DNA from 2 places in the Methylocaldum gracile genome. Region 2 is predicted to be linked to the other one. Evidence: predicted binding sites of a transcription regulator. Region 2 holds the regulator's gene; the other holds the start of a gene.

Region 1 (4,425 bases), 120 kb from region 2:
GGATAAGATCAGACGAAAAAGCCCCGCCGTTTTCGGCGGGGCTTTGGTGTTCTCGGTCGTGGAAGCAACCGATTACATCATGTCTTCCATTCCGGCACCGGGCATGCCGGCTCCTTTTTCTTTCTTCGGCTGTTCGGCCACCATGGCTTCCGTGGTGAGCATCAGACCGGCCACGGACGCGGCGTTCTGCAGCGCGGAACGGGTGACCTTGGTCGGGTCCAGGATACCCATCTGAATCATGTCGCCGTATTCACCGGTCGCAGCGTTGTAGCCGAAGGTGCCTTCGCCTCCCTGAACCCGGTTCAGGACGACCGAAGCTTCTTCGCCCGCGTTGGTCACGATTTGACGCAGCGGCTCCTCGATCGAACGGCGCAGGATGGCGATACCCACGGTCTGGTCGTGGTTCTTGCCCTGCAGATCCTTCAGCGCGTTTTGAGCACGGATGAAAGCGACGCCGCCGCCCGGAACGATGCCTTCTTCAACCGCAGCGCGGGTTGCGTGCAGCGCGTCTTCCACGCGGGCTTTCTTTTCTTTCATCTCGACTTCGGTGGCTGCGCCGACTTTGATCACGGCAACGCCGCCGGCCAGCTTGGCCACGCGCTCTTGCAGTTTCTCGCGATCGTAGTCCGAGGTGGTGTCTTCGATCTGCTTGCGGATCTGCTCGACGCGAGCCTTGATGTCTTCCGCTTTGCCGGCGCCGTCGACGATGGTGGTGTTTTCCTTGTTGATCTGGATCTTCTTCGCACTGCCGAGATCGCCCAGGTCGACTTTTTCGAGGCTCAGGCCCAGTTCTTCGGAAATGACGCGGCCACCGGTCAGGATGGCGATGTCTTCCAGCATGGCCTTGCGGCGATCGCCGAAGCCCGGCGCCTTAACGGCGCAAACCTTGATGATGCCGCGCATGGTGTTGACTACCAGGGTCGCCAACGCTTCGCCTTCGACATCCTCGGCGACGATCAACAGCGAACGACCGGATTTCGCCACTTTTTCGAGCAGCGGCAGCAAGTCGCGGATGTTGGAGATCTTCTTGTCGTGCAGCAGGATGTACGGGTTTTCGAGCTCGACGCTCATGGTTTCTTGGCTGTTGATGAAATAGGGCGAGAGATAGCCGCGGTCGAACTGCATACCCTCGACAACATCCAGTTCGTTGTCCAAACCGGAACCTTCCTCAACGGTAATCACGCCTTCCTTGCCCACCTTGTCCATCGCGTCGGCGATGATTTTGCCGATGCTCTCGTCGGAGTTGGCGGAGATGGTGCCGACCTGGGCGATGGCTTTACTGTCGGTGCAGGGCTTGGAGAGTTTCTTCAGCTCTTCGATGACCACGCCGACCGCCTGATCGATGCCGCGTTTGATATCCATCGGGTTTGCACCCGCCGCTACGGATTTCAAGCCTTCGCGGACAATGGCCTGAGCCAGGACGGTTGCCGTGGTGGTGCCGTCGCCGGCGACGTCGGACGTCTTCGAGGCGACTTCCTTCACCATCTGAGCGCCCATGTTCTCGAACTTGTCTTTCAGTTCGATCTCTTTTGCGACCGAAACGCCGTCTTTGGTGACGGTCGGTGCGCCGAAGCTCTTTTCCAGCACGACGTTACGGCCTTTCGGGCCCAGGGTCTGCTTCACTGCGTCGGCCAGAACGTTAACCCCGGCCAGCATGCGCTGACGGGCGTCATCGGAAAAACGGACTTCTTTAGCTGCCATCAGTTAATTCCTCCAAAATCAGTCTGAACGTTAGGTCGTGGATCAGGCTTCGAATACGCCCATGATGTCGTCTTCGCGCAGCATCAGATATTCGGTGCCGTCGATTTTGACTTCGGTACCGGCATACTTGCCGAACAAGACTTTGTCACCGACTTTTACATCCAGTGCGCGCACTTGACCGTTATCCAGGGCTTTTCCGTTTCCTACAGCAACCACTTCGCCTTTGATCGGCTTTTCCTTTGCGGTGTCGGGAATGACGATTCCGCCCGGGGATGTTTTTTCTTCTTCCCAGCGTTTTACGACGATACGGTCATGCAAGGGACGAATTTTCATGATGACTGTTTTCTCCTTGAAGAAGTTTGAACCTCAAAAAAACACTGTAGTGTTAGCACTCTCTGTCGAGAGCTGCTAACAATATAGCGATGCGGATTTAGTTTTCAAGGGGCGCAATATGAAATTTTGATTACCGAATCGAGCTAGCATTTCAGAAAGGATGAAGGCCAGCGTTAGGCTGGCCTTCGGTTTTATGGCCTCGCGTGGCCGGTCTTGTGGAAAGCGGGTCGCCGCCCTACCTAAACGAATCGGCGAAGATGTTGTCGGCCCAATGGAACATGTGCTCGTAATTTTCCGACGACGGCTCCGCCGCTTCGCCGAACGAATCCTCGACGCGCTTCATGCTGTGCGTTGTCGGATCGTATTGGTAAACCGCAGTCAACCACGACGCTTCGGTCTCGGTGATGGGGCTGAAGCAGGCCGAATTGGTCGTCGGCTGCGGGTCCGGTGTTTCGCCGACGAACGCGCGGATGATCGAGTCGACGCAAACTTTGGCCTGGGAGTTCGCCATGTGGCCGGACTTCGGTTGTGCCGTTGCCTGAGAATCGCCGATCACATAGATGTTTTCGTAGACGGTTGAACCGTAAGTCAGCGGATCGACCGTCGCCCATCGGCCCGTCGGATCGTTGACCACGCCGGCGTCGAAGACGATCTGTCCGGCTTTCTGGTTGGGAATCATGTTGAGCACGTCCGCCGACAACGCGCCGATCGTGGTGTCTATTGTCTTGAGCGATGAATTGACTTGGGTAATGCCTACGTTGGCGTGGTATTCGAGCGTTCCTGCATAGGTCTGGCTGAATGCCGTGCCGAATGTATGCGGCTCGGCCACGATGTCTGGGTTCGCATCCAGCACGATGATCTTCGAACGTCGCTTCTTGCGCTTCAGATAAGCGGCGACGATACATGCACGCTCATATGGGCCGGGTGGGCAGCGATAGGGCGCTTTGGGGACGTTCATGACGAACACGCCACCGTCCGGCATGGCCGCCAATTGATTCTTGAGCAGGGTAGTCTGGGGCCCGGCTTTCCAGGCGTGGGGCGTCAGGTTCGGGTCGTACAGACGTTCGGCTCCGGCCGGATTCGGGTTGATGAAGTCGATGCCGGGCGCAAGGATCAGATGCTCGTAGTCTAGTGTGGCGCCATTCGACAGACCCACCTTGCTACCGACCGGGTCGATGGCGGTAGCCAGGGCTTGGACGATCTTGACGCCTCGATTTCTTAAACCGTCGTAGCTTAGGTTGATCCGGTTCATCGAGATGGCGCCGGTGATGACCAGGTTGGACAAAATACAGGCGTAGTGTGTGGCGTTGGGCTCAACCAGGGTGACATCGATGGTATTGTCCCAATGTTTGAGGTATTTGGCCGCCGTCGCGCCAGCGAAGCCTCCGCCGATGATGACGACTCGATTCGAGAGCGGTGTCGCGGCGCTCAAACTTCTGGGCATGGCCGCAACAAGCGAGGTTGCGCCGGCGAGTTTTAGAAATTGCCGTCTGTTGAAAGCAGTCATGTTTAGTCTCTCCTGTCGGGAGTTGGCGTCATTGGTCCTGCGGTAGGAGGCTAGTCGTCCGAGGACGAGGCTCGCGGAAGCGAGCCAAGGTAGTCGGCGATCAACCGTAGTTGATCATCGGTATAACCGCGGGCTTGCCTGTCCATGATGTCCTCGACCGGGCGGTACTTTCTTTCGATCAGCTCGTCATACAACTCGTCGGCAGACTCCCCTGCCAGCGACTCATAGCCCGATCCGTCGGTTCCGTGACATTGCGCGCATTGCGCGGCAAGGAGACGTCCGGCGGGAGGCTCGGAAAAGGCGCTTAGTGGAGTGGCCGTGGCAGTAATCAATACGAAACACGTTCTTAGGGGGTAAAACGATTTACGCATGTGTTACCTCGCTCGGTGACGTTAATGAGGTTTGGCCAATTCGTTTGCCGTCGCGCGGTCACTTAAGTTTCCCCGCGCGACGGGACGTTTCTCTGTCGCCCTTGGTGGGGGGGCAGGTTTCGGGTGTGTTTCGGTAACCCTACGGGATGTACTGAAATTTCCATGCCGCGGCCGCTTTCTGGGCGGATTCTTGTTCCCGAATACCGGGTTAACGTACCGGGTCGTGACCAAAGGAGTTACAGAATATGCTAATAAAACAATAAGTTGATATGGCATTAGCGGAAACCCGTGCTGGTGTTCACGCGGCTAGATGAAGCTGCGACGATGGACGCGAGCTCGGCGGTTGTGACGCCGGCTAGCGACGAAAGAACAGGTTGATCAGCAGAGTCAGCGCGAGGCTGATGATGATCATGGAGGTGATGGGGATGAATATGTACCGATTCTCGTCCTGAATCCGGATATCACCGGGAAGCTTTCCGAACCAGCCGAACAGTCCCGGGGCGTAGGATAGGA
Region 2 (4,425 bases):
TTTTCCGCCGCTTCCTTCAGGCGTTGCAGAGCCAACGGATCATTGTGCAGGTCGATGCCGTTCTCTTTCTTAAACTCGTCGCAGATGTAATCGATGATGCGCAGGTCGAAGTCTTCGCCGCCAAGATGGGTGTCGCCGTTGGTGGAAAGTACTTCAAACTGATGCTCACCGTCGACTTCGGCAATTTCGATGATGGAAATATCGAACGTACCGCCGCCGAGATCGTAGACCGCAACTTTGATGTCTCCGTGCTTTCTGTCCAGACCGAAGGCCATGGCTGCGGCGGTCGGCTCATTGATGATGCGCTTGACATCGAGCCCAGCAATGCGGCCGGCGTCTTTCGTTGCTTGGCGTTGGGAGTCGTTAAAGTACGCGGGTACGGTGATGACCGCCTCTTTGATCTCCTCGCCGAGAAACGCTTCGGCGTCCTTTTTCAGCTTCATCAATACGCGTGCCGAAATTTCCGGGGGGGCCATTTTTTTGCCGTTGACTTCGACCCACGCGTCGCCGTTATCGGCTTCGACAATCTTGTACGGCACAAGATGTATGTCTTTTTGAACCACAGAATCCTTGAAGCGGCGTCCGATAAGCCGCTTTATGGCATATAAGGTATTCTTGGGATTGGTGATCGCCTGCCGCTTAGCGGACTGCCCGACCAGTACCTCGTTATCGGCCGTAAAGGCCACGACCGAGGGGGTGGTGCGAGCGCCTTCGGCATTTTCGATGACGCGCGGTTTGCCCCCTTCAAGAATGGCCACACAGGAATTGGTGGTGCCCAAATCGATGCCAATAATCTTCGCCATTTAATTCTCCAAATTAATCAATAGCTTGTGGGTTAGGTGTGGGTTTAGCGTTAATATGGGGGCGCCAAGGCTGATTTCAAGCTTGCTCGTCGATGCGCGTGGATTCTGCGGCGGCTTGGGCAATAACCACCATGGCCGGACGTAACAGGCGATCATGGAGGAGATATCCTTTTTGGAAAACTTTTACCACCGTATTGGGCTCGATATCAGTGGTCGGTTGCATCGCCATGGCCTGGTGTAAGTCCGGATTGAACTTTTCGCCTATGGGATCCACTGCTCGGACGCTGAATTTTTCCAGTACCGAATTCAGCTGCTTTAGCGTGAGCTCCATGCCTTCGCGCAATTTCACCACATCCGAGGTCTCTCCGACGGCCGCTTGCAGCCCGAGTTCGAGGCTATCGACCACGGTCAATAGCTCCTTCGAAAATTTCTCCAGAGCATATTTATTGGCATTCTGGAGTTCTTTTTCCGAGCGTCGGCGCAAATTCTCCAACTCGGCCTGGGTGCGTACGAATTTGTCCCAATTCTCCTCCGCTCGGCGAGTTGCTTCGGTCAATTGCTGTGCAAGTTGCTCGATCGGCGTTGGTTCGACAACACCTTCTTCCGTTGTGATTGCCGTGTCGACAGAAGCGGCTTGTTCCGCTTGATCTGGCGCCTTTGGCGCCGATTCGGGCGAAGCCTGGTCTTTGCTCATATAACTGCTCCTCAACGAAAAATAATGAGCCCGTGTGCCTATGCACGCACACAGGTCGACGATTTCTACCAATATGGGTTAAGAATTAAGATGGGGTCAGCGATTTTTGATTCAAGGCGGCCCCCAACAATTTCGCGGTAATGTCAACCAAAGGAATGACCCGCTCATACGCCATGCGGGTGGGGCCGATAACGCCGAGTACGCCTACCGCCTCGCCATTGAGAGAGTAGGAGGCGGTTACCAGGCTGCACTGATCCAGCGCACGATAGCCGGATTCCTCGCCTATAAAGATCTTGACGCCGGGGGTTTCTAGGCAACGGTCTAGTAGATGGACTAAGTCTTCCTTCTGATGAAACGTTTCGAATAAGGAACGGAGCCGCTCCATATTGGCCAAATCGGCAAAATCCATCAGATTGATTTCGCCGGTTAGCACAAACGGGTTCCGACGTTTTCCTTTATCCTTAAGCGCCAAATCCGCGATTTCAGCCGCATCAATAATTTCCTGGCTTAAACGATTCCGCATTTCCTGCAAGTCGTTAAATAGACTCTCGCGGATCGCAGTTAGATCCTTGCCTGCATAGGTTGAATTGAGGAAATTTGCTGCCGCTTGCAAATCGGCAGGCGTGAACTGACGGGGTGAGTGAATGATCTTGTTGTGGACTTCCTGTTCGTTAGTGACCAGGATGACCAGCAAGCGTTGACCGGACAGCGGGATAAATTCGATGTGTCTGAAGGTGACTATCTCCCTGCGCGGCAACATCACGAGGCCCGCCATATGGGTTACTTCCGAGAGGACGCGAGAGGCGGCTTCGAGCAAATCGTCGGGATCTTCCTGAGTATTCAGGTCCTGGCGGAGCTGTCGGATGATGTCTTGCTGCAAAGGTTTGATGGTCAGCAAGGTATCAACAAAAAAACGGTAGCCGGTTACCGTCGGCATGCGTCCCGCTGACGTATGTGGCGATGTGATCAGCCCTATGTCTTCGAGATCCGCCATGATGTTGCGGATCGTCGCCGGGCTTAAATTCAAGCCGGTGTCGCGCGCTAAAGCCCGCGAACCAACCGGCTGGCCTTCGCCGATATAACGCTCCACCAGCACTTTAAGCAAGTGTTGGGCTCGCTCGCTCAATTGGGGATATTTAGGCACCGGTATCCTCGAATGGTGGGGGTTTTAGCACTCGAGACCATCGAGTGCTAAAAAGTTAGCAACCCCTAGATAATGTGTCAAGAAGCTCATACCATATCGAGCAAAGCGGCGTCTAATTAGGTGTAAATCTTAGGTCACCACATGGCGAACGCTTCCATATCCAAGGAGAGAATTATGCAAGGCGACTCGACGGTTATCGATTATCTTAATCGCGTGCTGGGCAACGAACTGATCGGCATTAACCAGTATTTTCTTCATGCGAGAATGTACAGGAACTGGGGGTTGGGCGAGCTCGACAAGCACGAATATGATGAATCTATCGGTAAGATGAAGCGTGCCGACAAGTTGATCGAGCGTATTTTGTTTCTTGAAGGATTGCCAAACTTGCAGGATTTGGGGCATTTGAAGATCGGAGAAAATCCGGAGGAAATGCTCGGCTGCGACCTTCAGTTGGAACTTCAAAGCGTATCTTTGCTGCGCGAAGCGGTCGAGTTTTGTGAAAAGGCCGGAGATTATGTCTCCCGAGATCTTCTGGAAGAGATACTCGAAGATGAGGAAGAGCAGGTCGACTGGCTTGAAACGCAGGCGGAGTTGATTCGGAAAATCGGCCTGCAGAACTATTTGCAGTCTCAGATGTAAGCTGCGGTACCGGTCAGCCCCATTTACAGTGACGCGGGACGCTCGCGGCTTCAGACACATATGCCATCCATTTTCCGGAACGTAGCCCTAATCGGGAAGCCCGATGCGCCACGCATAGCCGAAACCCTTTCCTCGCTTTACGGACATCTTACCGGGAGATGCCTGCGTGTTTTGGTGCAACGGGACTGCGCTCATTTCGTAGCCGATTCTTCGCCGGAAACGTGTACCGTTGCCGAAATAGGCCAGTGCTGCGATCTCGCAATTGTGGTTGGCGGCGATGGCACACTTTTATCCGCCGCGCGTGTTCTCGCGCAGTTCGAGATTCCATTGATTGGGGTCAATCTGGGGCGATTGGGGTTCCTGGTCGATATTTCTCCGTCGGACGCCGGAGCGAAGCTCGATGAAATTCTTGACGGACGCTACAGTGCCGATGAGCGCTTTCTGTTGCGGGCGAAAATTTTTCGCAACGGTCATGTGATATACGAGCAGACGGCGGTTAACGAAGTAGTCGTGCATAGCGGGAATGCCGCCAGCATGATCGAGATTGAGGCATCGATCAACGGCGTTTTTCTGAATTCGCAACGCTCTGATGGGCTTATCGCGTCAACTCCCACGGGCTCTACGGCTTACGCCCTGTCGGCTGGAGGTCCGATTCTTTATCCCACGCTTAAGGCTATCGTATTAGCGCCGATCAATCCCCATACCTTGTCTAATCGTCCGATCGTGGTGGATGACGACAGCGTAATCGAAATTGCCTTCCGTCCCAGCAAACAATTCAAAGCTCAGGTCGTTTGCGACAATGTGTCGTTTCCTGATGTCGAAATAGAGGATCGCATCGAGATTCGAAGAGAACCTAAGACTTTTCGCATTCTTCATCCGCTTGACTATGATTTCTTTGAGATTCTCAGAGCGAAGCTCAACTGGAGCTCCGGTTATCGAAGCTGACTATGCTTGTCCACCTCAGCATCAGAGATTTGGCCGTCGTCCGATCACTCGATCTGGAGTTTGAGCGCGGATTGACCGTGCTAACCGGCGAGACCGGCGCCGGGAAATCGATATTATTAACTGCTTTGGGGTTGGCTTTGGGCGAGCGTGCCGATTCGGGGTTCATCCGCCCCGGGGCTGCGCGCGCCGAGATCAGTCTT

Evidence for each region. Region 2 encodes HrcA, which represses chaperone genes, less so after heat shock. Its sites were predicted from a motif close to TNTTAGCACTCNNNNNNNNNGAGTGCTAANA; they were not measured.
Region 1: groES (co-chaperone GroES) is a predicted target of HrcA. The motif match lies at 2,085-2,115, and genes of this name have one in related genera.

What each region holds. Positions count from the first base shown of each region.
Region 1 is NZ_CM132196.1:714,435-718,859, forward strand. It holds gene groL (chaperonin GroEL) at 73-1,701, opposite strand; gene groES (co-chaperone GroES) at 1,744-2,034, opposite strand; gene ACWJJK_RS03170 (NAD(P)/FAD-dependent oxidoreductase) at 2,270-3,541, opposite strand; gene ACWJJK_RS03175 (c-type cytochrome) at 3,592-3,912, opposite strand; gene ACWJJK_RS03180 (DUF2905 domain-containing protein) at 4,268-4,425, opposite strand, start outside.
Region 2 is NZ_CM132196.1:835,348-839,772, forward strand. It holds gene dnaK (molecular chaperone DnaK) at 1-803, opposite strand, end outside; gene grpE (nucleotide exchange factor GrpE) at 880-1,497, opposite strand; gene hrcA (heat-inducible transcriptional repressor HrcA) at 1,583-2,641, opposite strand; gene bfr (bacterioferritin) at 2,816-3,280, shown strand; gene ACWJJK_RS03630 (NAD(+) kinase) at 3,341-4,225, shown strand; gene recN (DNA repair protein RecN) at 4,228-4,425, shown strand, end outside.